2 linked regions of the Piscinibacter gummiphilus genome follow. The protein of the gene in region 2 interacts with the protein of the main gene of each other region in a pairwise test. Links are inferred from orthologs where the notes say so. Each region holds a gene or a part of one and is shown on either strand. Other genes may lie near its edges.

Region 1 (4,017 bases), 2.2 Mb from region 2 along the record:
TCGACGTGGTGAGCGACCTGTGCGAGCGGCTGAAGGCCGGCGGCGCGCCGGGGCTGCACCTCTACACGATGAACGCGAGCGCAGCGAGCCTCGCGCTCGCGAAACGCCTGGGACTCTGACCGGACGCCCCCGCCGGGCCTGCACCTCACCTACACTGTGCGAAACCGCCGCCGCGGCGGATTCGAACAACAATTGCAGGGAGGGGCCCATGGGTCCGGTTCATTCGGTGCGCGCATGGGCGCGGCGCCTTGGTTCGGTGTTTCTGGTGGTCGCCCTCGTGGGCTGCGCCTCCGTGAACCAGGTGCGCGACCCCGCGAAGTCGCCCCCACGCGCGGGTGAAAGCGTCGTCGTGCTGAGCCTGACCGGCAACACGGCCCAGGTCACCGCGCTGGACGAAATCACGGTACGGCAGGTCAACCAGGTCGCGGGCAGCAACGTGACGATCCTGCACGTGCTGAACCAGGTGTCGAAGGGCGTGTCCCGCGACACCTCGCTCTTCGCCGGCGTGCTGCCGGAAGGCGAGTACGAGTTCACCGTCTTCCGGAACCACCAGACCCAGCGGTTCCTCAACCTCAACGAGTCGATGCGCCAGCGCATCGGCAAGTTCACGGTGCGCAACGGGCAGCCGGTGGACCTCGGCCGCCTGATCCTGACCCCAGTGAACCAGCTGGTCGTCGTGGGGCGCAGCACCCGCGTCACGTCGAACGTGCCCCTGATGCGGCGCTTCGCCCCCGATCAGATGAAGTTCTTCGAGGGCGAGTTGTCCTCGGGCTGGAACACCGCGCGCGGCGACAACGACCGCGTCGAGGAATACGCGCTGCAGCGCCCCGTCGGCGCCGACCACCCCGTGGAGCTCGCCGACGGACGGATCGCCGCGGCCAGCCGCCTCGGCAGCGTGCTGATCCGGGACGACCAGGGGCGCTGGCGGCCGGTGCGCAGCGACACGCTGGACTCCTTTCTCTACGTGATGCCCGGCCATCGGAGCGACACCACGCTGCTCGCCGTCGGCGAGTTCGGTGCCCTGATGCGGCTGCCCGCGGGATCGGACAAGCTCGAGCCCCTGGACAGCGGGGACCTGCCGGCCGGCAACCTGCTCTTCATCGCCGGCGACGAACGCGCCGGCTGGTACATCGGACACCAGAAGGACAAGACGCTGACCTTGTTCCATTCAGCGCAGCTCGAAGGCGGCCGCTGGTCGCCCCTTCGCCAGGAGACGGTGGGCTTCGATTTCTGGAACGGGGCCAACAGCATCTGGTTCTGGCGCCGCCCGGGTGGCTTCAGCTACGCGGTGTCCGAAGGCTCGATCCACACGCTCGACTTCGCGAGCGGGGCGTGGTCGATGACCAAGGCGCCCAACGGCAACCGGCTCGTGTCCGTCGAGGCGAATCCGAACGGTTCCATCGGCATCCTCACGTCGCCGGGAGGCGGCTTCGCCGGCATCTTCGCGAGCCTCTACCTCTCCGAGGACCTGGGACAGCACTGGCAGGAGGTCAAGCCGGAGTTCAAGGTGAAGGTCGCGCCGCCGCGGCAACTCGCGTCCGGCACGCTGCTGGTGATGGGAGGCGTCTTCGGCACGCCCGAACTCCAGGCCAGCCAGGATGGCGGCCGAACCTGGCAGCACCGCGCGCCGTTCGCCCTGGACCGCCGCCTCGTCGTGCTGCCATCCGGTGCCCTGCTCACCGTGGATTCGGGCCAGTTCGGGCTGTTCTCGGTGAGCCGTTCGACGGACGACGGTGCGACTTGGCGCGTGGAGTACTCGAACTACGATGCCCGGGCCGCGCAGGCGACCGCGAAGAAGTAGGAAACGCGAGGGCCTCCGGGGAGGTGCCTCACACCCTCGAGAACATCACCCCTTCCTCGGTGATCATCACGTCCAGGGGCTCCTCGTCAGGGCGCGCGCGCAGCAGCGGCAGGAAGCCGTGGGCATACCCCACACCCACCGTCAGCGGCCGCGGCTTCAGCGCCGCCACCGTCTGGTCGTAGAACCCACCGCCGTAACCCAGGCGCACGCCGCCCGGGCCGTAGCCCACGCAGGGCAGCACCAGGATGGCCGGCTGGAACACGTCGGTGTCCTTGGGCTTCGGGATGTCGTGGGCGTCGAGCTCCATCGGGCAGCCCGGGAACCACACGTGGAAACGCAGTGACTCGGTCTCGCGGTCCGTCACCGGCAGGCCGATGCGGCGCGGCGACCCTTCGGGCCCGCCCTCGCTCCAGCGGAACAGCGCCGGCAGCGGGTCGAACTCGCCCTTGATGGGCCAGTAGGCCCCGATCGTGGATTCCTTGCGGCTCACGAGCCAGCTGCGCAGCACCTGCTGCAGCTGGACCGCGCGTTCGAGCCGGTCCGGCAGCGCCTGGCGGTCCTTGATGAGTTTCTCGCGCAGCGTGTCGCGTTCGGTCGGAGTCATGGCCATCCCGTGTCGTTTGCGCCTGCATTGTGCAAGACTGGCGGCATGCCTGCACCGATGCCCGACTACATCCAGCATTGCCTGGAACTGCTCGCCCCGCTGGGCCCCACCCGCGCGCGCCGCATGTTCGGGGGCTTCGGGCTCTATGCCGACGACCTGTTCGTGGCGCTCGTCCTGGGCGAGCAGCTGTACCTGAAGACGGACAGCACGTCGCGGGCGCAATTCGAGGCGGCCGGATGCGCCCCATTCGTCTACGACGCCGCGGGCAAGTCCGTGACGGTGAGCTACTGGACGGCGCCGGACGAGGCGATGGAATCGCCCGCCCTGATGCAGCCGTGGGCCCGGCTCGCCTTCGAAGCCGCGCTGCGGGCCCGCAACAAACCCGGCAAGGCCGCCAAGCCGGCTAGCCGACGACGCCCGACTCGGTGACCACGAGCATCAGCGGCCGGTCGTGCGCCTGCGGCACGAACGCCCCGGGCTCGATGCGCCCCACCGACCAGGCCACGCCGATGGCGGTGGTGTCGGGGTGCTTTTCCATGTACCGGTCGAAGAAGCCGCCACCGTACCCGAGCCGGTAGCCGTCGTCGGTGAAACCCACACAGGGCACCAGCACCACGTCGGGTGTCACCGGCCCGCCGCTGGCCGTCGGGATGTTGCAGTCGTCGCGTTCGGCCGGCTCGCGGCCGTCCCATACGCGGTATTGCATCGACGGCGGGTCGCGCCGGGCGAACGGAAGTGCCAACGGCACATCCACGTCGTCCACGCGCCAACGGTGGGCTGCGTTAAATTCGGATCGCATCGGCCAGTACACCCCCAGGCATTCGGGAACCAGTTGGGCCAGCACGGCCACCAACCGGTCCTCCAGCGCGCGGGCGGCGTCGGCGGCCGCAGGTGACAGGACAAAACGCTCACGCTCGGCCAGCAGGTGCTGGCGCAAGGCGGTTCGCTCGGGAGCCGGGCTGTGAGTCGGCATGATCAACCCATGAAAGACACGTTGAAGAACTTCAAACGAGTATATGGGCGCCCCCTGGCGGCGCTCACCCTCGCGGCCGCCACGGCGCTGCCCGCCCTCCCGGCCGCGGCCCAGGTCGCCACCCCCGGCAACATCCTCGAGGCCCGCGATGCCTACCGCAAGCGCGACCGTGCGAAGCTCGCCTCGCTGCGGGCCACCGCGGTGGGCGAGAACCAGGCGCTCGCGCCGTGGGTCGACTACTGGGACCTCAACAGCCGCCTGAACACCGTCCAGGTGGACGAGGTCGAGGCGTTCTACCAGCGCTGGCCCGGCACCTACGTGGAAGACCGCCTGCGCAACGACTGGCTGCTCGAACTGGGCCGCCGGCGCGACTGGAAGGCCCTCGCGGCGGACTACCCGCGCTTCCGCATGAACGACGACCGCCAGGTCATCTGCTACGCGCTGCTGGCCGACCACCTCGCCGGCAAGGACGTGCGCGAAGCCGGCCGCGACGCCTGGTTCGCACAGAAGGAAGGCGACGACGGCTGCACGCTGCTCGCCACCACGCTGTTCGAGGCGAAGCAGCTCGGCGCCTCCGACGTGTGGCGCCGCGCCCGCGCCGCGGTCGATGCGAACAAGCCCGCCGTGGCCCGCACCGCG
Region 2 (3,898 bases):
GTACTGCGGAATCGCCAGCGCCTGGTTGAACTGGGCCGCCGCCTCGTCGAAGCGCCGGCGCTGGCACAGGAACCAGCCGTAGTTGTGCATGGTGTCGGGGTCGCGCGGGTTGAGCACCTGGGCGCGGCGGAAGCTCTCCTCCGCCTGGGCGTCGTCACCCATGCCCGAGTAGATCAGGCCGCGCAGGTTGTAGGCCTCCGGGCTGTTCGGGTCGGCCTGGATCGACTGCTTGACCTCCTCGAGCGCGATGTCCGACTGCCCCCGCTGGAAGTACGCCGCAGCCAGCTCGAGCCGCGCCCGCGCGCGACGCGTGCGGGCGGTGTCTTCGTTCACCGGCGCCTTGGCATCGCGGGAGTCGAACGACGGTGCAGCCTCGGGATTCGGAGCCGCCCGATTGGGGTCCGGTACGTTCACACAGCCCGAAACCAGCAGAAGCGCCGACACCCACCCGGCAACGAGACAGAACGACCTCAGGCGCTCACGGGTCATGGGCGATTTTCCTCGGGGGGTGTGAAGGGAGCGGGATCGGCATCGCTCGGCGAGCGGTGCACGCGGATGGGGGCGCGGGTCATGCGCTTGGCGGCGTTGGTGCGGTCCTGAACCTCGCCGGCCAGCTGGCCACAGGCGGCGTCGATGTCGTCGCCGCGGGTCTTGCGCACGGTGGTGACCACGCCGGCATCGAGCAGCACCTGTGCGAAGGCGCTGACGCGCTCGCGCGGCGACCGCTTCAGGCCGGACTCGGGGAACGGATTGAACGGGATGAGGTTGAACTTGCACGACACCTGCTGGCTGATCTTCACCAGCGCCCGGGCGTGTTCGGGCAGGTCATTGACACCGTCGAGCATGCAGTACTCGAAGGTGATGAAGTCGCGCGGGGCCGCCTCGAGGTAGCGCTCGCAGGCTTCCAGCAGCTCGGCGATGGGGTACTTGCGGTTGAGCGGCACGAGGTCGTCGCGCAGCGGGTCCACCGGCGCGTGCAGCGAAACGGCGAGCGCCACCGGGCAGTCGACACGCAGCCGGTCGATCATCGGAACCACGCCGGACGTGGAGACGGTGACACGGCGGCGCGAGAGCCCGTACCCGTGGTCGTCGAGCATCATGCGCAGCGCCGGCACGAGGGCGTTGTAGTTCTGCAGCGGCTCGCCCATGCCCATCATCACCACGTTCGTGATGGCGCGTTCACCGGCGGCCAGGCCCAGGCGGCGGCGCAGGTGGTGCTCGGCGAACCACAGCTGGGCGATGATCTCGCCGGTGGTGAGATTGCGGCTGAAGCCCTGGTGCCCCGTCGAGCAGAAGCGGCAGCCCACGGCGCAGCCCGCCTGCGAGGACACGCACAGCGTGCCGCGGTCGGTCTCGGGGATGAACACGGTTTCGACGGCATTGCCGCCGCCCACGTCGAACAGCCACTTGATGGTGCCGTCGGTGGAGGCCTGCTCGCTGATGATCTCGAGCGGGCGGATCTCGGCGATGCCCGCGAGCTTGTCGCGCAGCGATTTCGCCAGGTCGGACATGGCGGAAAAATCGGCGGCGCCCTTCTGGTGGATCCAGCGGAACAGCTGGGTCGCGCGGAAGCGCTTCTCGCCGAGTTTCTCGCAGTACGCGGCCAGACCGTCGAGGTCGTATTCGAGGAGGTTGGCCGGAGTCATGGTGTCGCAGTCCTTGCGCGGGGCGGGGTCGACGCCGCTGCCCGGCGCAAGGCCAACCGCATCAGCGGCTGAAGACGTTGGAGGACGGGAAGAAGAACGCGATTTCGACGGCGGCCGTTTCGGCGGCGTCGGAACCGTGCACGGCGTTCGCGTCGATGCTGTCGGCGAAGTCGGCGCGGATGGTGCCCTTCTCGGCCTTCTTCGGGTCCGTGGCGCCCATCAGGTCACGGTTCTTGAGGATGGCGCCTTCGCCTTCCAGCACCGAGATCACGACCGGGCCGGAGATCATGAAGTCAACCAGGTCCTTGAAGAACGGACGGGCCTTGTGCACGCCGTAGAAGGCTTCGGCTTCGTTGCGCGACAGGTGGGCCATGCGGGTGGCCACGATCTTCAGACCGGCGCCTTCGAAGCGCGACAGGATCTGGCCGACCACGTTCTTGGCGACGGCGTCGGGTTTGATGATGGAAAGGGTGCGTTCGATGGCCATGATTTTTTCTCCTGAATCAAGCACTTGGCAAAGCCTTGGATTCTAGCTCGTGAAGCCGGGTTCCCTGATGTCGGAACGCCGGCGAATCTTCAAAAACGGGGGGTTTCCGAACCGTTTCAGCGGCCGCGGCGACCACCGCCACCACCGCCCCGGTTGCCACCACCGCCACCGCCGCCGTAGCCACCCCCGCCACCCCCCCCCGGTTTCCGCCGCGGCCACCGCCGCCCTTGCGGCCATGGTACGCGTCGGCGCCCAGGTAGCCCATGGAGGTCTGCAGGGGATCGGGCTCCTTCGGGCCGCCCTTCTTCTGCTGGGGCGCGCGCGGCGGCGCGCTGCCACCCGCGCCGAAGCCGCCACCGCCCCGGCCGAAGCCCGCGCCGCCCACCGGACCGCGCGACTTGCCCTGCACGAAGCGCTTGTCGAAGGTCTGCTCGAGCGGGTTGGGGATCTTGCTCGGGTCGAAGTCGAGGTCGTCGTCGTCGTAATCCCGCTCGGCACGGGGCTCGCGCACCTGTGCCGGGATCGGGTTCTGCTGCGGGCCGTTGCCCCGGTTGCCACGCGGGCCCCGGTCGTTGCGATCACCGCGGTTGTTCTGGTTGTTGCCGCCCCGGACATTGCGGTCGTTGCGATCGTTGCGGTTCTGGGCACTGCCCTGGCGCTGCTCGTTGCCACGCTGCTGCTGAGGCTGGCCGTTGCCACGCCCTTCGCCGCGCTGCTGCTGTTGCTGGCCGTCGTTGCCACCGGCCAGGCGGCGGATGGTCTTGACGTCGTTGTCGCTCAGGTCGACCCACACGCCGCGCTTGAGGCCGCGCGGCAGCACGACGGTGCCATAGCGGATGCGGATCAGGCGGCTGACCGTGAGGCCCACCGCGTCGAACAGCTTGCGCACCTCGCGGTTGCGGCCTTCGGTGATGACGACGCGGTACCAGTGGTTCGCGCCCTCGCCGCCGCCGTCCTCGATGGACTTGAAGGCCGCGGCCTGGCCGTCGATCTGGACGCCCTCGAGCAGCTTGGCCTTCGCGTGCGGCTCGAGCGTGCCGAGCACGCGCACGGCGTACTCGCGCTCGACGCCGAAGCGCGGGTGCATCAGCTGGTTCGCCAGCTCGCCCGAGTTCGTGAAGAGCAACAGTCCTTCGGTGTTCAGGTCGAGTCGGCCGACCGACTGCCACTTGCCCTGCTGCAGGCGCGGCAGGCGGCGGAAGACGGTGGGGCGATGCTCGGGGTCGTCGTGCGTGACGACCTCGCCCACCGGCTTGTGGTACGCGATGATGCGCGGCGGCGGCGGCACGATGCGCACGCGCACCGGCTTGCCCTTGACCTGGATGCGATCGCCGAACGAGATGCGCTGGCCGATGTGGGCCGGCTCGCCGTTGACGGTGATCTGGCCGTCGAGGATCAGCTCCTCCATGTCGCGGCGCGAACCGATGCCGGCCTGGGCCAGCACCTTGTGCAGCTTCGGTGCATCGGCGTCGGGCTGCAGCACGCGCTTCGGCGCGCCGGGAGCCTCTTCCTCGCCTTCGGCAGCAGCATCGGCCACCTCCTCGGCGGCGGTGTCGTCGCCCTCGGCCGCGGCCTCGGGCGCCTCACCCTCCGGCTCGACGTCGAAGTCGCCCGACAGCACCTGGGCGAACACCTCGCCCGCCTCCAGCGCGGCCGGCGCGACGAGGTTCGCGACGTCGGCGCGCGGTTCGCCGCCTTCCCGGGCCTCGCCACGGTTGCGGTCCTTGCGGTTGCGGCGGCGGTTGCGGCCCGAACGGCCTTCACC

Evidence for each region. The genes of interacting proteins can lie anywhere in the genome.
Region 1: the proteins of ndk (region 2) and A4W93_RS03110 interact in binary tests that used the Escherichia coli proteins (3 or more experiments, as listed by UniProt). The link is inferred for Piscinibacter gummiphilus from one-to-one orthologs.

The regions. Positions count from the first base shown.
Region 1 is NZ_CP015118.1:681,465-685,481, reverse strand. What follows is about bases 618-3,524. They hold A4W93_RS03110 (5-formyltetrahydrofolate cyclo-ligase), read right to left. Parts: upstream 2,406-3,524; coding sequence 1,830-2,405; downstream 618-1,829. Other genes in these bases: A4W93_RS03095 (lytic transglycosylase domain-containing protein), read left to right, coding at 3,388-3,524; A4W93_RS03100 (5-formyltetrahydrofolate cyclo-ligase), read right to left, coding at 2,809-3,342; A4W93_RS03105 (TfoX/Sxy family protein), read left to right, coding at 2,451-2,834; A4W93_RS03115 (WD40/YVTN/BNR-like repeat-containing protein), read left to right, coding at 618-1,801. In the rest of the region: A4W93_RS03120 (methylenetetrahydrofolate reductase), read left to right, coding at 1-119; more of A4W93_RS03115, read left to right, coding at 209-617; more of A4W93_RS03095, read left to right, coding at 3,525-4,017. UniProt on the Escherichia coli protein: Involved in the removal of 5-formyltetrahydrofolate.
Region 2 is NZ_CP015118.1:2,896,553-2,900,450, reverse strand. What follows is about bases 421-3,208. They hold ndk (nucleoside-diphosphate kinase), read right to left. Parts: upstream 2,134-3,208; coding sequence 1,708-2,133; downstream 421-1,707. Other genes in these bases: A4W93_RS30615 (pseudouridine synthase), read right to left, coding at 2,150-3,208; rlmN (dual-specificity RNA methyltransferase RlmN), read right to left, coding at 486-1,646; pilW (type IV pilus biogenesis/stability protein PilW), read right to left, coding at 421-489. Outside these bases: more of pilW, read right to left, coding at 1-420; more of A4W93_RS30615, read right to left, coding at 3,209-3,898. UniProt on the Escherichia coli protein: Major role in the synthesis of nucleoside triphosphates other than ATP. The ATP gamma phosphate is transferred to the NDP beta phosphate via a ping-pong mechanism, using a phosphorylated active-site intermediate.